DNA from 4 places in the Streptomyces sp. NBC_00483 genome. Region 4 is predicted to be linked to each of the others. Evidence: riboswitches for the same ligand, from Rfam matches in the RefSeq annotation. Region 4 holds a riboswitch; each other region holds the start of a gene.

Region 1 (5,325 bases), 570 kb from region 4:
CTTGTCGCCCGCGCGGCGCGTGGCGAAGGCCGGCGTCGAACCCGTACGGGAGCGCGAGGACGACAGGGACGCCGCGATGCCGCCACCGATGCTCTTGGTCGAGGCCGCAGGCGTGGACGGTCCTGTGCGCTTCCAGTCCAGGTGCGCGGCCGGGATCTCCTCCAGGAACCGGGAGGGCGGGTTGTACGAGGGCTGGCCCCAGGCGCTGCGCATGGAGGCGCGCGTCAGGTAGAGGCGCTGCCGCGCGCGCGTGATGCCCACGTACGCGAGCCGCCGCTCCTCCTCCAGCTCCTTGGCCTGGCCGAGGGAGCGCATGTGCGGGAAGACGCCGTCCTCCAGGCCGGTGAGGAAGACGACCGGGAACTCCAGGCCCTTGGCGGTGTGCAGGGTCATCAGCGTGATGACGCCGCTGCCGTCGTCGTCCTCGTCGGGGATCTGGTCGGAGTCGGCGACGAGCGCGACGCGCTCCAGGAAGTCGGAGAGCCCCCCGCCGCCCGTCTCGGACTCGCCCTCCGCCGTGTCCTCGCCCGCGGCGGACTCCTGCTCGAACTCCAGGGCCACGGCGGCGAGTTCCTGGAGGTTCTCGATGCGGGTCTCGTCCTGCGGGTCGGTGGAGGCCTGCAACTCGGCGAGATACCCCGTCCGTTCGAGGATGGCCTCCAGGACCGTGGCCGGGCCCGCGCCCGACTCCACGATCGTGCGGAGGTCCTCCATCAGCGTGTTGAACCGCTTCACGGCGTTCGTCGAGCGGGCCGCCATCCCGTACGCCTCGTCGACGCGGCGCAGCGCCTGCGGGAAGGAGATCTTCTCGCGCTGGGAGAGCGCGTCGATCATCGCTTCGGCGCGGTCGCCGATGCCGCGCTTGGGCACGTTGAGGATGCGGCGCAGCGGCACCGAGTCCTCGGGGTTGGACAGCACGCGCAGATAGGCCAGGACGTCCCTGACCTCCTTGCGCTCGTAGAAGCGGACGCCGCCGACGACCTTGTAGGGCAGGCCGGTGCGGATGAAGATCTCTTCGAAGACACGGGACTGCGCGTTCGTCCGGTAGAAGATCGCCACGTCGCCCGCCAGCGCGTCGCCCGCGTCGGTGAGCCGGTCGATCTCGTCGGCGATGAACTGGGCCTCGTCGTGCTCGGTGTCCGCGACGTAGCCGGTGATCTGGGCGCCGGGCCCCTCGTTGGTCCACAGGTTCTTGGGCCGACGCGACTCGTTGCGCTCGATGACCGCGTTCGCCGCGCTGAGGATCGTCTGCGTGGAGCGGTAGTTCTGCTCCAGGAGGATCGTCTTCGCGTTGGGGTAGTCGTCCTCGAAGTCGAGGATGTTACGGATCGTGGCGCCGCGGAACGCGTAGATCGACTGGTCCGCGTCACCCACGACGCACAGCTCGGCCGGGTCCGCGTCCTCGCCCTCGGTGGGGCCGACCAGCTCGCGCACCAGCGCGTACTGCGCGTGGTTCGTGTCCTGGTACTCGTCGACCATGACGTGGCGGAAGCGGCGGCGGTAGTGCTCGGCGACGTCCGGGAACGCGCGCAGCATGTTCACCGTCGTCATGATCAGGTCGTCGAAGTCCAGCGCGTTCGCCTCGCGCAGGCGCGCCTGGTACATCGCGTAGGCCTGGGCGAGGGTCTTCTCGAAGCCGTCGGCCGCGGTCGCCGCGAAGTCCTCCTCGTCGATCAGCTCGTTCTTGAGATTGCTGATCTTGGCGCTGAAGGACTTCGGCGGGAACTTCTTCGGGTCCAGGTCGAGGTCGCGGCAGACGAGCGCCATGAGCCGCTTGCTGTCGGCGGCGTCGTAGATCGAGAAGGAGGACGTGAAGCCCAGCTTCTTGCTCTCCCGGCGCAGGATGCGGACGCAGGCGCTGTGGAACGTGGAGACCCACATGGCGTTCGCGCGCGGGCCCACGAGGTCCTCGACGCGCTCCTTCATCTCGCCCGCGGCCTTGTTCGTGAACGTGATCGCGAGGATCTGGCCGGGGTGCACTTCGCGCTCGGCGAGCAGGTACGCGATGCGGTGCGTGAGGACGCGGGTCTTGCCGGATCCGGCGCCCGCGACGATGAGCAGCGGGGTGCCGCCGTGCGTGACGGCCGCCTGCTGGTTCTCGTTCAGCCCCTCCAGGAGGGTGGCCGCGCTCAGGACCGGGCGCGGGGCGCCGTCCCGGTAGTGCGTGTCCCTGTCTTCGGGCGCGCCGAGCCTCCCGCCGAACAGGTCGTCCGGCATCGGCTCCGGTGCCCCGTCGTCGTACTCGGGGTCCGGAGGCGGCGGCGGGGGCTCCTCCGCACCGTTCTTCTGGAGGCCGGTCAGGAAGCTGTCGTCAAAGAGGCTGCTCATCGCTCTCCGAGTCTAGGCCGCCCCACTGACAACCCGTGGCTGCCTTCGGAACTCCAAGGGCCCTGCTCCGAACTCCATGGGCTCTCCTCGGAACTCCGAGGGCCCTCCAGAGGCCAGATCACGAAAATGTATCGGGCATATCGAACATCAACCTTCACAGCAGCCACACGAGTTGGCTACGGTGCAGCCGGGCAGCCCGTCCCCCCGCCCGCGGATGTCGCGGCGAACGGGCAGCCCCCGCTGAGTTCCGTACGCCGTAAGGCAGGGAACCGGGGACCCAACCGACCTTGGGGTGAATCGGTCAGCCGACCGTAGGGCAGCCTTCCGCGTACCACGCCCGAACCCGACAGCTAACCCGGTAGGCGGAGGACGGAAGGAGTCGCCTGCCTTGGCGTCGCACCGCAAGCCCCGCAGCCGTTCCCGGATCACCGGCGGCCTTCGCACGACCCCCGCGGTCGGCATCACCACCGCCGCCCTCACCTCCGTGGCACTGCTCTCGCAGACGGCACAGGCCGCGCCCGCGCAGCCGTCGTCCAAGCCGCGCCTCGAAGAGGTCCAGCAGAAGGTCGACACCCTGTACCGGCAGGCCGAGGTCGCCACCCAGAAGTACAACGGGGTGAAGGAGCGGACCGACTCCAAGAAGCAGCAGGTCGACAAGCTCCTCGACGATGTCGCCCAGCGCACCGACGACATGAACACGGCCCGCCAGAAGCTCGGCAGATACGCCGCCGAGCAGTACCGCTCGGGCGCGGTCAGCGACACCGCGACCATGTTCCTCGCGGACGACCCGGAGGACTACTTCTCGCAGCGCCAGCTGATGAGCCGGCTCACCGACGAGCAGAAGAAGTCGGTCGACGACTATCAGGCGCAGGCGCGCGAGACCGCGAAGAAGCGCACCGAGGCGCAGTCGAGCCTCCAGGACCTCACCGAGTCGCAGACCGAGCTGAGGTCGACGAAGGAGACCGTCCAGACGAAGCTCTCCGACGCGCGCAAGCTGCTGGCCGACCTGACGGCCAAGGAGAAGGCGCGGCTCGCGGCGATCCAGAAGGCCAAGGAGGAGGCGGCCCGCAAGAAGGCCGCCGAGCTGGCCGCCAAGCAGAAGGCCGCGGAGGCGAAGCGGAAGGCGGCCGAGGAGGCCGCGCAGAAGGAGCAGGAGTCGTCCGGCTCCTCGGGCTCGGGTTCCTCGGGCTCCTCCGGCTCCGGTTCCTCTTCCTCGGACGCCTCGTACGCCACGAAGGCCGCGCAGGCGCTCGCGTTCGCCAAGTCGCAGGAGGGCAAGCCGTACGTGTGGGGCGCCACGGGCCCGGACTCGTACGACTGCTCGGGCCTGACGCAGGCGGCGTGGAAGTCCGCGGGGATCTCGCTGCCCCGGACGACCTGGGACCAGGTCGAGGTCGGCAAGACGGTGCCGCTCTCCGACATCCAACCCGGTGACCTGGTGTTCTTCTACGACGACATCAGCCACGTGGGCCTCTACATGGGCGACGGCATGATGGTCCACGCGCCGAAGCCGGGCGCGGTCGTGCGCGAGGAGTCGATCTACTACGACGGCACGTCGTCGATCCACAGCGTGGTGCGGCCGGCCTGACCCCACACAGAAGGGCCCGGCAGGTGCGACCTGCCGGGCCCTTCTGTACGTCTTGGTACGCGCTTGTACGTCTTGGTACGCGCTCGCTCAGGTCCAGAGCACCGCGATGAAGATGTTGACGACGGTGAGCGCGCCGACCGTGATGAAGAGGCCCTTCTCCGCCTTCTCCTCGTCCCGCTTCACGTAGACGATGCCGAGGATCACGATCAGGAGCGCGAGCTTCACGCCGATCTTGATGTTGTTCACGGTGCTGCCGTCGGCCTGGTTGAGGCCGACCAGGGCGACGCCGGTCACCAGCATGGTCAGGGCGCCGTGCAGCATCGCCTTGTTGAAGCGGGCCGCGCCCTCCTTCATCGCCGACATCTGCGTGAGGAAGCCGCCGAGCAGCGAGGCGATGCCGATGATGTGCAGGCCGACGAAGAGGTGGATGAGTACGTCCATGGCTCGGAGCCTAACCGGACGCCCATGGCCCACTACGGGCACCCCTTTGCCACTCTGTTATCACTCTCCGCCACCATCCGTAACAAACAGGCCAGTTGCGAACAATCCGACACCAACCCGTTACGCAGAGGTTTAGCGTCCTTCCTCAGGTGACCGGCTCCCCACCGCCGCCCGGGCCAGGGGCGGCAGTCGGACACCCCGCCGAGAAAGGTCCGGCGGCGGCCCGCTCCCCTGTGCGGGCCGCCGCCGGACGCGCGACCGGGGGCCGTGCGATGCGTACGGCGCCCAGAGGAGGACCTTGTGCCGGCAGCTCATCGAAAGCCCCGACCGCGTTCGCTCCGCGGTGGGGGCACGGCCCGCACCGCGGCCACGCTCGCCCTCGCTTCCGCGGCCACCGTCACCGCCCTCGATGGCGGGGCGGCGCACGCGGAGCCCGAGCTCGGCCCCGCACAGGTGCGGGCCAAGGTCGACAAGCTGTACCAGGAGGCGGAGGTCGCCACCCAGAAGTACAACGGGGCGAAGGAGAAGGCGGACGGGGCGCGGAAGAAGGTGGACGCCCTCCAGGACGAGGCGTCCCGGCGCACCGAATCGCTCAACTCCCAGCGGGAGAAGCTGGGTTCGGTCGCGGCCTCCCAGTACCGCACGGGAGGCGTGGACCCGTCGGTCCAGCTGCTCCTCTCCTCCTCCCCCGACGCCTATCTCGACAAGGCGTCCCTCACGGAGCGCGTCGGCGCGCGGCAGGCCGCCGCGGTCACCCGCGTACAGGGCGAACTCCGCGAGATCGACCAGCTGCGCGGCGACGCCGACGGCACGCTCTCCGAACTGCGCGCCAAGAAGGCCGAGTTGGAGGACAACAAGAAGAAGGTGAAGCGAAAACTCGCGGAGGCCCGGCGCCTCCTCGACCGCCTCACCCCTGAGGAGCGCACCGCCACCCCCGCGACGAGCGAGCGCTCCTCCCGCTCGGCGGA
Region 2 (5,325 bases), 2.9 Mb from region 4:
CCGTCTCGCTGCTCGGCCCGCTGGTGGCCCGGCTGTGCGCGGCGCTCTTCGGCCTACTGCTGCGCGGGGGAGGGGCCTCGGCCTCGCTGGCGGCCGCCAATTCCCGGTCGAATTCCCGGCGGTTGGCCTCCGCGATCACGCCGATCGTGCTGGCGATGGCCTTCGCCTCGACGCTGGTCTTCATGCACACGAGCGAGAGCAAGGTCTCCGCGGACCAGTTGCGCGAGGGCATCACGGCGGACCACGTCGTCACCAACCCGGCGGGCCTGCCCGCGGGCGCCGCCGACCGGGCCGCCCACGCTCCCGGCGTGGACGCGGCCGTGAGCCTGCTCGACACGCAGGTGCTCGTACCGGTCGACTCGGGCGGCGAGACGTCGTTGCAGGCAACGGCGACCCAGGGCATCTCGGGCTCCGGCGCCGAGCTGGCCAAGGTGCAGGACCTGGATGTGCGCGGCGGCAGCCTGGACCGCGTGGGCGCGGGCCGCATCGCCATCGACAAGACCCTTGCCACGGCGGCGAAGGTGAAGGTCGGCGACAAGCTGCCGCTCTACCTCCCCGACGGCACGAAGGCCCGCCCGGAAGTCGCCGCGGTCTACGGCCGGGGCCTCGGCCTGGCGGCGGTGACCATGGACCGCGCGTCCCTGGCCGGCCACGTCACCTCGGGCTTCGACGGCACGCTACTGGTGCGCGGCGGCGATGCCGAGCCGCTCACCGCACTGGGCAGGGTCACCGATGCCTCGGGCTATGCCGTCGCGCAGAGCGTGGACAGCGAACTGGGGGCCTGGTCCAACTACATGATGGCCGCGGTCCTGGGCGGCTTCGCCGCCGTCGCGGCGGTCAACACCCTGGTGATGACGGTCCTGGACCGCCGTCGCGAACTCACCGTGCTCCGCCTTGTCGGCTCCACGCGCCGCCAGGTGCTGCGGATGCTCCACTGGGAGAGCCTGCTGGTGTCGGCGGCGGGGGTGGCGCTCGGCACCACCATCGCGCTGATCACGCTGACCCCGATGATGCGCGGCATGACGGGGGAGTCCCCGTACATACCACCGCTGCTGTACGGCACGTTCGCCGCGAGCGCGGTGTGCCTCGGTCTGCTCGCCGTAACCCTCCCTGCCCGCGCGGCACTTCGCGACAGGGAGGGGTGACGTCGGGTCCGCGGCTCGGGCCCGGGGCCACGGCTCAGGCCCGGGCTTCGGTCGAGAGGGCGGTGGCGGGCCTCAGGTGCCGGGCCTCAGGTGCCGGGCCTCAGTCGAGAAGGCGCTCGCGCAGCCGCTCGCGCGTCGCCGAGGTGAGCTTCAGGCCCTCTTCGAGGTAGCGGTCCGTGCTGCCCCACAGTTCGTCGATCGTTTCGAGGCCCGCGTTGAGGTATTCGATGCGGGCGTCGAAGAGCGGGCTGAGCAGCTCCATGATCTCGGCGGAGTAGGCGTCCTTCGCGGTGGCGCTGCGGCGCACGTCGTAGCGGCGGTGCTTCTCGTTGGACTTGAGGTAGTCCGCCTCGATGGCGTCGCGCTCCACGCCCACCGCGAGCAGCGTCACCGCGATCGACAGGCCCGCGCGGTCCTTGCCCGCCGCGCAGTGCATCAGCGCGGGGAGGCCGTCCTCGGCGAGGGAGTGCAGCACGCGGCTGTGCTCGGCGGTGCGCTCCTTGATCATGGTGCGGTAGGAGTCCACGAGCCGGTTCGCCGCGCGGCCCTCGGAGAGGATCTGGCGGAGCTGGTCGATGTTGCCGTCGCGGACCATGGTCCAGAATTCGGCGCCGTCGGCCGGGTCGTTGAGCGGCAGGTTCAGATTGCGCACGCCGGGCAGTTCGACATCCGCGCCTTCCAGCTTCTGGTCCGCTGCGTTGCGGAAGTCGAAGACCGTGTGCAGACCGAGGGAGGAGAGGAAGGTCGAGTCCTCGGCCGTGGCGTGGGCGAGGTGACCGCTGCGGAACAGTACGCCCTGGCGCACGCGCCGGCCGTCCACGGTGGGCAGGCCGCCCACATCTCGGAAGTTGCGCACTCCGGTCAGCTCGGGCTCGGTGGACGGTGCGTGCTGCGTCACAGGGGCTCCTCCCAATCGGTGCACCGGCGTTGGGTCGCCGGCGGGCGCGCTCATGACGATACGACATCGGTTCCACAGGCAACCATCTGTCCGATTCGCCCCGTTCTGTATCAACTGTGCATGGATCGAAGGGGCTTGTGGGCGTGTGCGTGACCGGCTTCATGTTCGTGACGCTGCGTGCCGGGCGGCCCGGATTGCCTCCCCAGTGATCCCCGAAGGTATGGCGTTGGTAAAGCGAGAAATGTCGACGCAGGGTTACACAGGGAAGCCTCAGAAACCCAAGGAATTGCCGTCGCAGGTGAATTCGGGGTTTGTCGTCGCCATTGCCGTTCGCCTACGGTCACCAATCAATCCGGTCGGAACGCCTAGTCCTGCCGCCGCCCGGATTCCTTTCGACTACCCGTCACGGCAGGAGCGGGGGACCCACACGCACGACGCCGCGTAGGGATTTCCCGAAGCGGCTTGGGGTGAAGCCGTGCCCGTACCCCGGGCGCGGCCGGGCATCTCCAGCCCGAACCCGACAGCTCACCTCGTAGGCGACGGAGAGGAAATTCAGCATGCCCGCAAAGGGAAAGCACCGCCTTTCGACCTCCCAGCGCATCGCCCGTGTCGCCGCCGTCGCCTCCGCCGGTGGAGCCGCGCTCGCCCTGCCGCTGATGGGCGCCACCGGCGCGCAGGCCGCGACGTCCGGCGGTACCGCCGACGCCACGACGTACACCGTCAAGGCCGGTGACACGCTCTCGAAGATCGCCAAGGCGCAGGACGTCGACGGCGGCTGGAAGAAGCTCTACGAGGACAACAAGGACGCCGTCGGCTCCGACGCGGACCACCTCAAGATCGGCGTCAAGCTCGCCGTCGGCGGCGCGGCCGACAGCGACTCCGGCTCCGAGGGTGCGGCCACCGCCACGCAGGCGAGTGCCAAGACCACCGCCTCCGGCGACTACGCGGCGCCGGTCGACGGTGCCAAGGGCACGGGCTACGGCAGCTCCGGCTCCATGTGGTCCAGCGGCAGCCACACCGGCGCCGACTTCTCGGTGCCGACCGGCACCTCCGTGAAGGCGATCGCCGACGGCACCGTCGTCTCGACCGGCTCGGGCGGCGCGTACGGCAACGAGGTCGTCGTCGAGCACGCCGACGGCCACTTCTCCCAGTACGGCCACCTGTCCTCGATCGGCGTCGCCCAGGGCGACACCGTGACGGCCGGCCAGGAGATCGCCAAGTCCGGCGCGACGGGCAACGTCACGGGACCGCACCTGCACTTCGAGGTCCGCACCACCGCGGACTACGGCTCGGACATCGACCCGATCGCGTACCTGAGCGAGCACGGCGTGAACGCCTGAGGCATCTCGTAGCGGTCGCGACCGCTCGCTCACTTCGGCGCCCGGGGCTGTCCCCCGGGCGCCGAAGTGCGTTCCCGCGCTTATTCCCCAGGTGGCGAGTGGGTTATCTCACCACGCGTCAACCCCTGGCTACGGTCGCGTAGGTCACAGTCGAGGGTGAAAGATGTGTGGTCGTGGCAAACGAATCGAGAGCACTCACGGAGACACTCAACGGCACGATCCGGTCCTACGCGGCCGTGGGCGACAGCTTCACCGAAGGAGTCGGTGACCCCGGGCCCGACGGGAAGTTCGCGGGCTGGGCCGACCGGCTCGCCGTCCTCCTGGACGACCGCGTCCCCGAGGACACCTTCAAGTACGCGAACCTGGCCGTGCGCGGCAAGCTCCTCGACCAGGTCGTCGCGGACCAGGTCCCGAAGGCGGTCGAGCTCGCCCCCGACCTGGTGACCCTGGTCGCCGGCGGCAACGACATCATCCGCCCCGGCACCGACCCGGACGACGTGGCCGAACGCTTCGAGAAGGCCGTCGCCCGGCTCTCCGACGCCGTGGGCACCGTCATGGTGGCCACCGGCTTCGACACCCGTGACGTGGCCGTGCTCAAGCACCTGCGCGGCAAGATCGCCACGTACAACATGCATGTGCGGGCGATCGCCGACCGGCACGGCTGTCTGATGCTCGACCTGTGGTCCCTGAAGTCCATCCAGGACCGCAGGGCCTGGGACGACGACCGCCTCCACCTGTCGCCCGAGGGGCACACGCGGGTGGCGCTGCGCGCCGGTCAGGCGCTGGGCATCGACGTGCCGGCCGACCCCGAGCAGGCGTGGCCGCTGCTCCCGCCCCGCGGCACGTTCGAGGTGCGGCGCGACGACATGCACTGGGCGCGCGAGTTCCTGGTGCCGTGGATCGGGCGCCGGCTGCGAGGCGAGTCCTCCGGCGACCGGGTACAGGCGAAGGGCTTCGTGGACCCGCACGCGGTGAAGGCGCACCTGGAGGCGGCGTCCTGACGCGTTGAACCTCGGCGGTGCGGTGGCGCTGACGGCCTCCCGTCAGCGCCCCGCCCCGGTCAACTCCGCGCGCTCGAGCCCCAGTTCGCGGGCGAGCGCCTCATCCACCCACTCCTGCATACGGGCCCGCGAAACCGCGGCCGGCCTGGCGCGCCCGTCGTCGTATGCCGTCAGCTGCACGGCGAGCCCGTCGAGCAGCGCCGTGAGCCGCAGCGCCGCCGCCATCGGGTCGGGGCAGACGAACTCGCCCGCCACCACGCCCTCGGCGACCACCTCGGCGAGCGCCGCCTTCCACTGCCGGTCGAGGTCCCGCGTGACCTCCCGCAGCGCGGGCTCGCGCAGCGCCGCCGCCCAGCCCTCGATCCACAGCCGCCACCCCTTGGCCTGACCCGTCGGCGCGTACCAGCGCACCGCGGCGCGCAGCCGCTTCAGGGCCGTCGTGCGGCGACCGAGCAGCTTGCGCAGATGGGCCAGGTCGCTCTCGGCGGCGTGCGCGAACGCGGCCGCGACGAGCTTCTCCTTCGTCGAGAAGTGGTACAGCACCAGCGCGTTGCTCACGCCGAGCGCCGATGCCACGTCGGCGATGCGCACGGCGGCCACCCCGCGCACCTCGATCTGCTCGATGGCGGCCTTCAACAGCTCTTCGCGCCGCTCGGCCACGCTCAACCGGACTCTGGTCACGCCGCAAGCCTAGTTGTTCTCGGGTGTCGACTCGTTCACGTGCAGGACTCTTGACGCCTCGCAGTCGTACAGGTCACAGTCGCATCACGTTCCACTACTGACTGTCCGTTCAGTCAATAAGTCGGTCGGTCGGGGGTAAGCGCGGCCTGAGCAAAACCCGAAGTGCTGTCAGTGCCGTCCTCGTTCGTTCTCGCTGTTCTCGCCAGGAGCAATCGTGACCCAAGCGCCATCCCTCTCGCCGACCCCGCCCGCCGGGGACG
Region 3 (5,325 bases), 1.0 Mb from region 4:
GGTTGTACTTGGCGACGCGCTCGGAGCGGGCCGGGGCGCCGGTCTTGATCTGGCCGCAGTTGGTGGCGACGGCGAGGTCGGCGATGGTGACGTCCTCGGTCTCGCCGGAGCGGTGCGACATCATGCACTTGAAGCCGTTGCGCTGCGCGAGCTCGACGGCGTCCAGGGTCTCGGTCAGCGAACCGATCTGGTTCACCTTCACGAGCAGGGCGTTCGCCGAGTTCTCCTCGATGCCGCGGGCCAGGCGCTCCGGGTTGGTGACGAAGAGGTCGTCGCCGACGAGCTGGACCTTGTCGCCCAGCTTCTCGGTGATGACGTTCCAGCCGGCCCAGTCGTCCTCGTACAGCGGGTCCTCGATGGAGACGAGCGGGTACGCGGAGACGAGCTCCTCGTAGTACTCCGTCATCTCGGCGGCGGAGCGCTCCTTGCCCTCGAACTGGTACTTGCCGTCCTTGTAGAACTCGGAGGCGGCGACGTCCAGCGCGAGCGCGATCTGCTGGCCGGGAACGTAACCGGCCTCCTTGATCGCCTCAAGGATGAGGTCCAGGGCGGCACGGTTGGAGTCGAGGTTCGGCGCGAAGCCGCCCTCGTCGCCGAGGCCGGTGGCCAGGCCCTTGCTCTTCAGGACCTTCTTCAGCGTGTGGTAGACCTCGGCGCCCCAGCGAAGGGCCTCGGAGAAGGACTCCGCGCCGATCGGGGCGATCATGAACTCCTGGATGTCGACGTTGGAGTCGGCGTGCGACCCACCGTTCAGGATGTTCATCATCGGGACGGGCAGCAGGTGCGCGTTCGGACCACCGAGGTAGCGGAACAGCGGCAGGTCGGAGGCCTCGGAAGCGGCGTGCGCGACGGCGAGCGAGACGCCGAGGATCGCGTTGGCGCCGAGCGAGCCCTTGTTGTCGGTCGCGTCCAGGTCGAACATCGCCTGGTCGATCAGGCGCTGCTCGGTGGCGTCGTAACCGACCAGCTCCGGGCCGATCTGCTCGATGACGGCGAGGACGGCCTTCTCGACACCCTTGCCGAGGTAACGGTTGGGGTCACCGTCACGGAGTTCGATGGCCTCGAAGGCACCGGTGGAGGCACCCGACGGGACGGCGGCACGGCCGGTGCTCCCGTCGTCGAGGCCGACCTCGACCTCGACCGTGGGGTTGCCTCGGGAGTCCAGGATTTCCCGGGCTACGACGACGTCGATGGACGGCACGAGCATCTCCTTCTTGGATGTGACGCAGGCTATGCGGGCGGCTGCTTGGTACGTGGTCCCGCACCCCTGAGCGTAACCGGCTCGCGGGCATCGGCCATCCGAACGCCCGCCTCGTGGACAACGCCGATAGCGAAATGTTCCTTAACTGAACAAAAACAGCGACCTCCGCCCCGGCTGTGCCGGGACGGAGGTCGCCGAAGTGAGCGACCCGTGGGGACGGGGTGCGGCGGGGCTCGGCGTCCGCCGATGCCGAGCCCGTACCTGACGGCCTGGGAGGGCCTGGGGTGGTCCTGTGCGGACCGGTGGTCCTCTGCGGACCGGACGTCTTAGCTGAGGTGCAGCTGCTGACCCGGGTAGATCAGGTTGGCGTCCTTGACGATGTCCTTGTTCTTCTGGAACAGCTGCTGCCAGGTCGTGTCGTGCGCCTCGGCGATCTTGCTGAGGGTGTCACCGGACTTGACCTTGTACTCGCCGTCACCCTTCTCGACCTTGTTGCCGGTCGGGGTGGTGACGGTGTCCTGCTTCGGAGCCGCCTCCTGCTTCGGGGCCTCCTGCTTCGGGGCCTCCTGCTTCGGCTGCTCGCGCTGCTCGGAGCGGTCGGCACGCTGCTGCGTGTCCTGCTGCTGCGTGCTCTGGGTGTCCTGCTTCTGGGTGTCCTGCTGCTGCGAGGACGAGTCGTCGGCGCCACCCTCGTTCGGGGTGGAGGACAGGCCCGAGCCGCAGTTCGGCCAGGCACCGTTGCCCTGGGAGGCGAGGACCTTCTCGCCGACGGCTATCTGCTGGGCCTTGGAGGCCTGGTCGGCGGAGGAGGCGTACTGGTCGCCGCCGTAGGCGGACCAGGTGGAGGACGAGAACTGGAGGCCGCCGTAGAAACCGTTGCCGGTGTTCGTGGACCAGTTGCCACCGGACTCGCACTGCGCGACCTGGTCCCACTCGGACGTGGTCGCGGCGGAGGCGGACGTCGCACCCATCAGCGGCACGGCGACGGCGGCAGCGGCGACACCGCCGAGCGTGGCGACGCGGACGGCCTTGGACGGGCGGCGGTGCTTGTTCTTGCCGGAAAACAGCATGGAGATATCTCCTCACCGACGCCTGCGAGGTGAGCTGTCGGGTTCGGGCCAGTGAGTGCCCGGCAGACGCATCCTTGTGCGCTGCTTAACCCCAAGCCCGTCCGGTCTCCCGGAAGGGCACTTACCTGGGTCCCCCGCTCCTGCCTACGGCGCATACGCGTCGACTGTTCCCGTACGGACGTTGGCAGGATTCGGCGTGACGTCCATCGGGGCCCGCTGAAGCGAGCGGTCACGAACGTAAGCGGTCGATCCGTCCGATTTCAAAGTCGATCAGGGGCTTTGAGACCCATGTCTCACTTGATCAATATCGGACAAAGCCCCTTCAACCGCCCCGAACTCCCGCTACTTTTTGTCCGATCCGTCCCCAAGATCCAGGCTCTGACCAGGAAGGATGAGGTCTGGGTCGGTACCGACCGTCTCCTTGTTCCGCTCGTAGAGCGCATCCCATCCGCCGTGCACGTCCTGGGCCTTCGCGATGTCCCAGAGGTTGTCGCCGGCGTGCACCTTGTACGTGTCGCCGTCGCGCTTGTCGTCGCGCGAGGCGTGACGCCCCTCTCCCGTACGGGAGTCGGAGCCGCCCTCGTCGGCGCGGTCGCCGCGGTGGCGGCCCGACGTGGCGCTGTCCTGCGTCTCGCCGGAGGGCGAGGCGGACGGCGGGGCCGTCTCGGAGGCGGCGTCGTCAGAAGGCGCGTGGGACTTGTCACTTGAAGAGGTCGAGGACTCCTCGGCCTTGTTACCGGAGGTATCGCCCGACTCGTCCGCCGAGGCCTTGTCCGACGCGTCGGAGCCCTCCGCCTCGTCGTGACCCTTGTCTCCCGAATCCGCCGATTCGGTCGAGTCGCCCGGATCGCTCGATTCGCTCGAATCCGTCGCGTCCGTGGAGCCCGCCTTGTCGGCGTCCTCGTCGGCGCTCTTGTCGCCACCCTCGTCCGACTTGCTGTCGGCATCGGTGTCGGACGAAGCGGAGGACTCGGACGGCTGCGGCGACGCGGACACGCCCGGGTCGACGTCCGCCGAGTCGTCGTCCTTGGTGAGGTCGGCGGTGAGCGAGCACATCGGCCAGGCGCTCACGCCCTTGTCGTCAAGAACCTTCTCGGCAACGGATATCTGCTGCGAGCGGCTGGCCTGGTCGGCACGCGGGGCGTAGTCGAGCCCCCCGTACTCCTCCCATCTCTCCTGCGTGAACTGGAGTCCGCCGTAGTAGCCGTTACCGGCGTCCAGGCTCCACTGCCCACCGCTCTCGCACTCGGCGAGCTTGTCCCACGCCTGCGTGGTCGCGGCGCTCGCGCCGCTCGCGGCGAACAGCGGGATCGCGATGGCGCTGCCGGCGACCCCGGCGGCGACGACGAGAGCAGGGGCCTGACGGGGGCGACGGTGACGACCGTTCCCGGAGAGCATGCGTTTGCCTTTCGCGAGACTGATGCTGCTACGCGCGACGGGTAGTGCAAGTGGTGCGAGTTGTGCATGTGTCGCGATGATCCGTGAACGTAGCGGCACTCGAACGCCTGTCACAAGTCGATGCAGCGTAGATCACGTGAAAGTCACAGTGTTGACGGTCCGTCAGCTGACCCGTCGGTTCCGGTGGGGATCTGACGCGGGGTGAACTCCACCGGGAGCGTGCGCAGTCCGCGCATGATGAGGCCGCCGCGCCACCGCAAATCGGTAGGTTCCACCGCAAGTCGCAGGTCCGGGAGGCGGGTCAGGAGGGTGGCGAGGGCGGTCTGTCCCTCCAGGCGGGCGAGCGGGGCGCCGAGGCAGTAGTGGATGCCGTGTCCGTAGCCGAGGTGCTGGTTGTCGCGGCGGGAGAGGTCGAGGGTGTCGGGTTCTGTGAAGCGCGCCGGGTCGCGGTCGGCGGCGGCGAGCACGACGAGGACCGGGTCGCCCACGCCGATCTCCTGGCCGCCGATGGTCAGCGGCTCCCTGGCGAAGCGCCACGTGGCCATCTCCACCGGGCCGTCGAAGCGCAGCAGTTCCTCGATCCCGGTCGCCAACAGCCCCGTCTCCCCCGCCGCGATCGACCTCTGCAGGCGCTCACGCTGGTCGGGGTGTGTGAGCAGGGCGTACGTGCCATTGCCGATCAGGTTGACCGTAGTTTCAAAACCGGCGAAGAGCAGCACGAAACACATGGCCGCCACCTCGTTCTCCGTGAGGTGTTCGCCGTGGTCGGAGGCGCGGATCAGCTCGGAGATCAGGTCGTCGGTGAGGTCGCCGCGCTTGCGGTGGATCAGCTCCACCAGGTACGCGCGGATCCGCTTCACCGCGCGTCCCACCCCGCCGCGCGGTCCACCGCCGTGGCGGATCATCATGCCTGCCCACTCGCGGAAGTCGTCCTGGTCCTCGCGGGGGACGCCGAGCAGGTCGCAGATGGCGTAGATGGGGAGGGGGAAGGCGAAGTCGTGGATGAGGTCGGCTTCGCCCTTGGCCGCGAAGGCGTCGATGAGGTCGTCCGTCAACTGCTGGACGCGCGGCGCGAATTCGGCGACCCGGCGTGGGGTGAACGCCTTCGAGACGAGGCGGCGCAGGCGGGTGTGGTCCGGCGGGTCGATGTTGAGGAGATGGGTCGTCAGCTCGGCCTGGCGTTCGCCGGGGATGCCCGTCTTGCCCTTGGCGGGGCTCCGCTCGTCGTGGTGGTCCGCGTTCTTGCTGAGCCGTTGGTCGGCGAGCGCCTGGCGGGCGTCCGCGTACCGGGTGACCAGCCAGGCCTCGACGCCGCTCGGCAGCGTGGTGCGGTGCACGGGGGCGTGCTCGCGCAGCCAGGCGTAGGCGGGGTACGGGTTGCTTGCGAACTCCCAGCTGAAGAGTTCGGGGGCGCTGGAGGGGGTGGGGCTCTCGGTCACCACCCGACCGTAGCCGCCCCTACTGGTCGGTGAGCCCCTCGGTGGTCCGCACCGCATCACGGTAGGCGCGGGCGGCGGCTCTGAGCGCCGCCTCCGGGTCCACGCCCTCCGCCTCGGCGTGCAGGGCGAGGGCCAGGAGTTCGTAGCCGACGCCCTCGCCCGTGGGGACCGGGACGTCCAGGCCCGCCGTGCGCACCCGCGAGCCGAGCTTGGCGGC
Region 4 (5,325 bases):
GGCGGAACTTGATCTTCTCCTTCGCCTGGGGCGCGTGCGCGGCGGCGCTGATCGCGATCGTCGCCAACAGCTTCGCGACCCGCTGGATAGAGACCGCGACCGCCGACCCGTCCAGCGCCGACACCCTCGGCGCCACCGTCATAGCCCCGATCGTCGAGGAGTCCGCGAAGGCGGCGGCCGTGCTGCTCGTCTTCCTGTTCCGCAGACGGGACTTCACCGGAATCGTCGACGGCGTCGTCATCGCCGGGGTCACCGCCACCGGCTTCGCGTTCACCGAGAACATCCTCTATCTCGGCAACGCCTTCGGCACCGACCAGCTCTCCGGCACCGGAGCCGGCCTGGCCTCGGTCACCGCGGCCACCTTCTTCGTGCGCATCGTGATGTCCCCGTTCGCACACCCCCTGTTCACCGTGCTCACCGGCATCGGCTTCGGTATCGCCGCCGCCATGGCACCGGGCCGCGGCCGACTGCGCCGGATGCTGCTCCCGTTCGCCGGGCTGCTCGCCGCGATGGGCATGCACGCGTTCTGGAACGGCTCGTCCTCGTTCGGCGAGTACGGCTTCTTCGCGGTGTACGCCGCGTTCATGGTGCCGGTGTTCGGCGTGCTCACCTGGCTCGCGGTGTACGTACGCCAGCGCGAACTGCGCACCATCCGCCAGGAGCTGCCCGCCTACGTCGCCGCGGGCTGGCTCGCCCCGCCGGAGCCGTTCGCGCTCGGCTCGCTCAAGGCGCGGCGCCTGGCCCGCGACTTCGCCACGCACTACGGCGGCCGGGCCGCCGCGACGGCGGTCGCCGAGTACGAGGACTTCGCGACGTCCCTCGCGCTCCTTCGCCACCGCGGCCGCAGGGGCAAAGCCGGCGCGGACTTCGTCGAACGGGAGCGGGCGCTGCTCGAAGCGCTGTGGGCGCGGCGCGACTACGCGCGCCCGGCGCTCGCGTACGGCTCCCAGATCGCGGCGCCGATGTGGCTGCCCCCGGTGTACGCGGGCCCACTCGCGCAGGGCCCCGCGTACACACAGGGCCCCACGTACACGCAGGACCCCGCGTACATCTACGACAACCCGTACCGCTACTGAGACGCGGCCGTCAGCCGGTTACTGAGACGCCGCCGTCAGCCGGTCGAGCTCCGCCTGCGTCAGCTCCACGTCCGCCACCGCGAGCAGCGCCGGGAGCTGGTCGACGATCCGCGCGGACGCGATCGGCGCCGCCACCGTGGGCTGCGCGGCGAGCCAGGCGAGGGCGACCGTCGCGATCTCGGCGTCGTGCGCCTGCGCGATCTCGTCGAGGGCGGTCAGGACCTTCTGGCCGCGCTCCGTCTCCAGGTACGCGCCGGCCTTCGCGGCGCGGGCGCTGTCCACCTGCTGCCCCGGCCGGTACTTGCCGGTAAGGAAGCCGGACGCGAGCGCGTAGTACGGCACGGCCCCGAGGCCCGCGCGGGCGGCGACGTCCTGCAGTTCACCCTCGTACGTGTCGCGCGAGACGAGGTTGTAGTGCGGCTGGAGCGCGACGTAACGGGCGAGGCCCTCGCGGTCGGAGAAGTCGAGGGAGGCCTGGAGGCGCTCGGCGGAGATGTTGGAGGCGGCGATGTGCCGTACCTTGCCCGCCTTCACCAGCTCGTCGAGGGCGCCGATGATCTCCTCGACCGGCACCTCGGGCTTGTCGTAGTGCGTGTAGTACAGGTCGATGTGGTCGGTGCCGAGGCGCTTCAGGGAGGCGTCGGCCGCGGCCTTGATGTTCGCGGCGGACAGGCCCTGGAACTCGGGGTGCTGGCTGCCCTTGGTGGCGATGACGACGTCGTCGCGGCGGCCGCGCGAGGCCAGCCACTTGCCGATGACGGTCTCCGACTCACCGCCCCGGTTGCCGTCCACCCACGCCGAGTACACATCGGCGGTGTCGATGAAGTTGCCGCCCGCGGCGACGTACGCGTCGAGCACCTCGAAGGACGTGGCCTCGTCGGCGGTCCAGCCGAACACGTTGCCCCCGAGGGACAGCGGGAAGACCTCGAGGTCGGAGGTGCCGAGCTTGCGCAGAGAGCGAGAGGAAGTCATGCCCCGCCTCAACACCCGCACGGAATAAGGTATTCCGCGATCACACCGGAGATTGCCCTAAGAACCCCAGGAGTGGGCAAACCGGCAGCCCTGACGTCGGGGGGTGAGCGCCAGGACCGCCGGAGCTCATGTGCTCAGGGGGTGAGGCCCTTGTCGCGCAGCCACGGCGCCGGGTCGACCCCGGTGGACTGCCCGTCGGGGTGGACCTCCAGGTGGAGGTGCGGCCCGGTGACGTTGCCCGTGGCGCCCACGCGGCCGATGACATCGCCCGTCGAGACCTTCTGGCCCGCGCTGACATTGAGCGAGGACTGGTGGCAGAACCACAGCTCGGTGCCGTCGTCGAGGGTGAGGATCGTGCGGTAGCCGTACGCGCCCGCCCAGCCGGCCTCCGTGATCGTGCCGGAGTGGATGGCGCGGATCGGCGTACCGGTGGAGGCCGCGAAGTCGAGGCCCGTGTGGTAGCCGGAGGACCACATGGAGCCGGGCTGACCGAAGGTGCCGGTGAGCGTGTACGAGGCGACCGGGAGCTTGAAGCTCTTGGCGAGCTTGGCGAGACGCTCGGCCTCCGCCTTGCGGCGGGCCTCCGCCTCGGCCTTCTTCTTCGCCGCGAGCTCCTTGGCCTTGGCCACGTCCTGCTTGGCCTCGGCCTCGGCGGCCGCCTGCTTCGCGGCGGCCTCCTCAGCGGCCTGCTTCGCGGTGGCGTCGGCCGCGTCCTGCTGCGTCTCGGCCTGCTGCATGATGCGGGCCCGCAGCGCCTCGCCGGCGCCGGTCTGCCCGTCGGCGGCCTCGGCCTGAGTGATACCGGCGCCGCTCAGCGGGGAGGCCGTGGCGCCTGAGTCGGAATCGGAGTCCGAGCCGTCGGATATCAGCGAGCCCACGCCCGGCAGCGACTTGGCCTCGGGCAGCGAGTCCTTGACCGCGGACAGGTCGGGCATGGAGATGTGGACCGGCGGCTTGCCGCCCTGTGCGGTGGCGATGCCGCCCGCACCGACGGCGGCGACCACGCCGACGCCGAGAACAGTGGAGCTGCGAGCGAATCCACCACGGCGGCGGGCTACGCGATGCCTGCCGCGGACGGGAGCGATGGACTCCTCGGTGGGGTTCCACTCCTCCCAGGTCTCCTGCTCGACGCCGGAGTCGTCTTCGGGGCCGTAGAAGAAGTTGGGGGCAGGCCGGTTCGACGCCACGGGGGCGCTCTCCTTTCCTTCCTTCTCGCCTACCGGGTTAGCTGACGGGTTCGGAGCAGGAAGGTCTCCTACGAACACCAAAGGTGTCCGATTCACCCCAAGTTGATGGTTCCCCGGTTCCCTTGCGGGATTAAGCGTGTGCGCACGGAGCCATCTCTTGTGACGGCTGGGACGACCGCGCTGCGTTATCGAACGTTAATAGACAGCAGACAGTAATTCCAAGCGCTTCCCACTGATCGTTCACGACTCTGGCCAGGACTTATCGGGACATGAGGGGGCGGAATCGGGCGAGTTGATCGCATGTCGCAAACGTCCACGCAACTGATGGTGCGTCAATTGTTATGCGGAGCGACGCCGTTCGACTACCTCTGGTAACAACGATCAAGGAACTCAGCCGCGCCGCACGGCGAGCAGCGCCATGTCGTCCTTCGTCCCGTCGCCCGTGTGCGCGCGCACCTCGACGGCGAGGGCCGCGAGGAGTTCCTCGGGCCCCGGGAAGACGCGCCCGGAGAGCCGGACCGCCGGATCGTAGAAGCGGCCGCTCGGGTCGCGCGCCTCGGAGAGCCCGTCGGTGTAGAGCAGCAGCGTCGCCGCGGACGGGAACGCCGCCTCGACGGCCCGGTCGGGCCAGCTGCCGAGTTCGCTCATGCCGAGCGGCAGCGCCGCCTGGCACGGATCGAGTGCGCGTACGGTGCCGTCGCCGAGCAGCAACAGCGGGCTGGGGTGGCCGCGGTTGAGGACGCGGACGAGCTCGACGCCGTGCGGGATCTCGGCGAGCACCGCGGTGGTGAAGCCCTCGAAGTCGTCGATGCCGCTGCGCCGGGTGCCCTCGCGGGCCAGGGCACGCTCAAGGCGCTGGGCGACCGCCTCCAGGGAGCCCTCCTGCTCGGCGGCCTCCCGGAACGCGCCGATGACGACGGCGACCGCGGCGACCGCGCCCATGCCCTTGCCGCGCACGTCGCCGACGATGATCCGGATGCCGTGCGGGGTGTCCTGGACCGCGTACAGATCACCGCCGATGAACGCGCCTTCCTGCGCCGCCTCGTAGCGCGCCGCGATCACGAAGCCGCCGAGTCGCCGGGCCGGTTCGGGCAGCACCGCCAACTGCGCGGCCTGCGCGATCTCACGGGCGGAGGCCAGCTGCTCGTAACTTCGGTAGACGATCCGGTTGAGCAGACAGGCCAGCAGGCAGACGGTGGCCACGGTGACGATCTCGGTGACGAACACCGAGTCGAGGTTCTCCGTGAAGCGCAGGTGCACGGCGGTGATCGCGCCGATCGACACCACGCCGACCAGGATCGTCGCGCCGAGCGAGAAGAACGGTGCGGCCACCAGCGGCGCCGCGCTGAACAAGGGGGCGCCGGGGAAGCCGCTGGGAGTGACGTACTCGTAGACCGCGCCGCCGATGACGAGCAGCAGGGGCAGCAGCCGCAGGAAGAGCCGGACGCTCACGTTCTCGGAGCCGTGCCGCCTCCGTCTCCCGCCGGTACCTCCTGTTCGCTTCCCCACCACTCGTCTCCTGCCGTTCCCTGCCAGCTTCCGGCGTCTCACCAAGAGTTCCTGCACGGGGACGCCGGGGCGAGCAGGACTGGGCCGTACGGGTGGGGAAAGTGACGTGCGCAACACCGGCGGTACAGGGGTGCCACGGGGTGGCACAGCGGCATCGCGGCAGAAAAAAACCGAGGCCGGAATCTCGATGAGATTCCGGCCTCGGCCTTCAGTAGCGGGGACAGGATTTGAACCTGCGACCTCTGGGTTATGAGCCCAGCGAGCTACCGAGCTGCTCCACCCCGCGCCGTTGTGTTCACAACTCTACGCCATCAGGGGGAGAGAACGCGAATCGCTTCCCACGAGGCCCACGCGGCGACCCACGCCACGGCTCACGCGGCGGCGTGTGTGAGCGTCTCCCACGCCACGAACAGGTCGTCCGTCCCCTCGGGACGCTGCTTGTGGGTGAGCTTCTCGGTCTGCGGGAGGTCCATCTTCAGCCGTCCCTTCAAGTGCTGAAGGCCCACCTCCGTGTCGGGCCCCATGTCCCGCTGCACCTTCCCGCCGCACAGCCAGGACGGGGCCTTGGTGCCCAGCTGGTA

Evidence for each region. A riboswitch is a leader RNA that binds a small molecule or an ion and turns the genes downstream of it on or off. The one in region 4 is predicted to bind cyclic di-AMP.
Region 1: another riboswitch for cyclic di-AMP. It lies ahead of OHA73_RS26340 (C40 family peptidase); the one in region 4 lies ahead of OHA73_RS23600 (M23 family metallopeptidase).
Region 2: another riboswitch for cyclic di-AMP. It lies ahead of OHA73_RS36305 (LysM peptidoglycan-binding domain-containing M23 family metallopeptidase); the one in region 4 lies ahead of OHA73_RS23600 (M23 family metallopeptidase).
Region 3: another riboswitch for cyclic di-AMP. It lies ahead of OHA73_RS18780 (transglycosylase family protein); the one in region 4 lies ahead of OHA73_RS23600 (M23 family metallopeptidase).

What each region holds. Positions count from the first base shown of each region.
Region 1 is NZ_CP107880.1:5,841,554-5,846,878, reverse strand. It holds gene pcrA (DNA helicase PcrA) at 1-2,328, opposite strand, end outside; cyclic di-AMP (ydaO/yuaA leader) riboswitch at 2,557-2,708, shown strand; gene OHA73_RS26340 (C40 family peptidase) at 2,717-3,916, shown strand; gene OHA73_RS26335 (hypothetical protein) at 4,004-4,357, opposite strand; gene OHA73_RS26330 (C40 family peptidase) at 4,658-5,325, shown strand, end outside.
Region 2 is NZ_CP107880.1:8,142,658-8,147,982, forward strand. It holds gene OHA73_RS36295 (ABC transporter permease) at 1-1,145, shown strand, start outside; gene OHA73_RS36300 (tyrosine-protein phosphatase) at 1,246-2,043, opposite strand; cyclic di-AMP (ydaO/yuaA leader) riboswitch at 2,427-2,597, shown strand; gene OHA73_RS36305 (LysM peptidoglycan-binding domain-containing M23 family metallopeptidase) at 2,601-3,383, shown strand; gene OHA73_RS36310 (SGNH/GDSL hydrolase family protein) at 3,557-4,384, shown strand; gene OHA73_RS36315 (TetR/AcrR family transcriptional regulator) at 4,427-5,065, opposite strand; gene OHA73_RS36320 (APC family permease) at 5,280-5,325, shown strand, end outside.
Region 3 is NZ_CP107880.1:4,258,341-4,263,665, forward strand. It holds gene eno (phosphopyruvate hydratase) at 1-1,201, opposite strand, end outside; gene OHA73_RS18780 (transglycosylase family protein) at 1,528-2,271, opposite strand; cyclic di-AMP (ydaO/yuaA leader) riboswitch at 2,276-2,433, opposite strand; gene OHA73_RS18785 (transglycosylase family protein) at 2,614-3,669, opposite strand; gene OHA73_RS18790 (cytochrome P450 family protein) at 3,813-5,108, opposite strand; gene OHA73_RS18795 (nucleoside triphosphate pyrophosphohydrolase) at 5,128-5,325, opposite strand, start outside.
Region 4 is NZ_CP107880.1:5,270,524-5,275,848, reverse strand. It holds gene OHA73_RS23610 (PrsW family intramembrane metalloprotease) at 1-1,076, shown strand, start outside; gene OHA73_RS23605 (aldo/keto reductase) at 1,095-2,048, opposite strand; gene OHA73_RS23600 (M23 family metallopeptidase) at 2,183-3,235, opposite strand; cyclic di-AMP (ydaO/yuaA leader) riboswitch at 3,247-3,382, opposite strand; gene OHA73_RS23595 (PP2C family protein-serine/threonine phosphatase) at 3,626-4,687, opposite strand; tRNA gene OHA73_RS23590 (tRNA-Met) at 4,957-5,030, opposite strand; gene OHA73_RS23585 (alginate lyase family protein) at 5,116-5,325, opposite strand, start outside.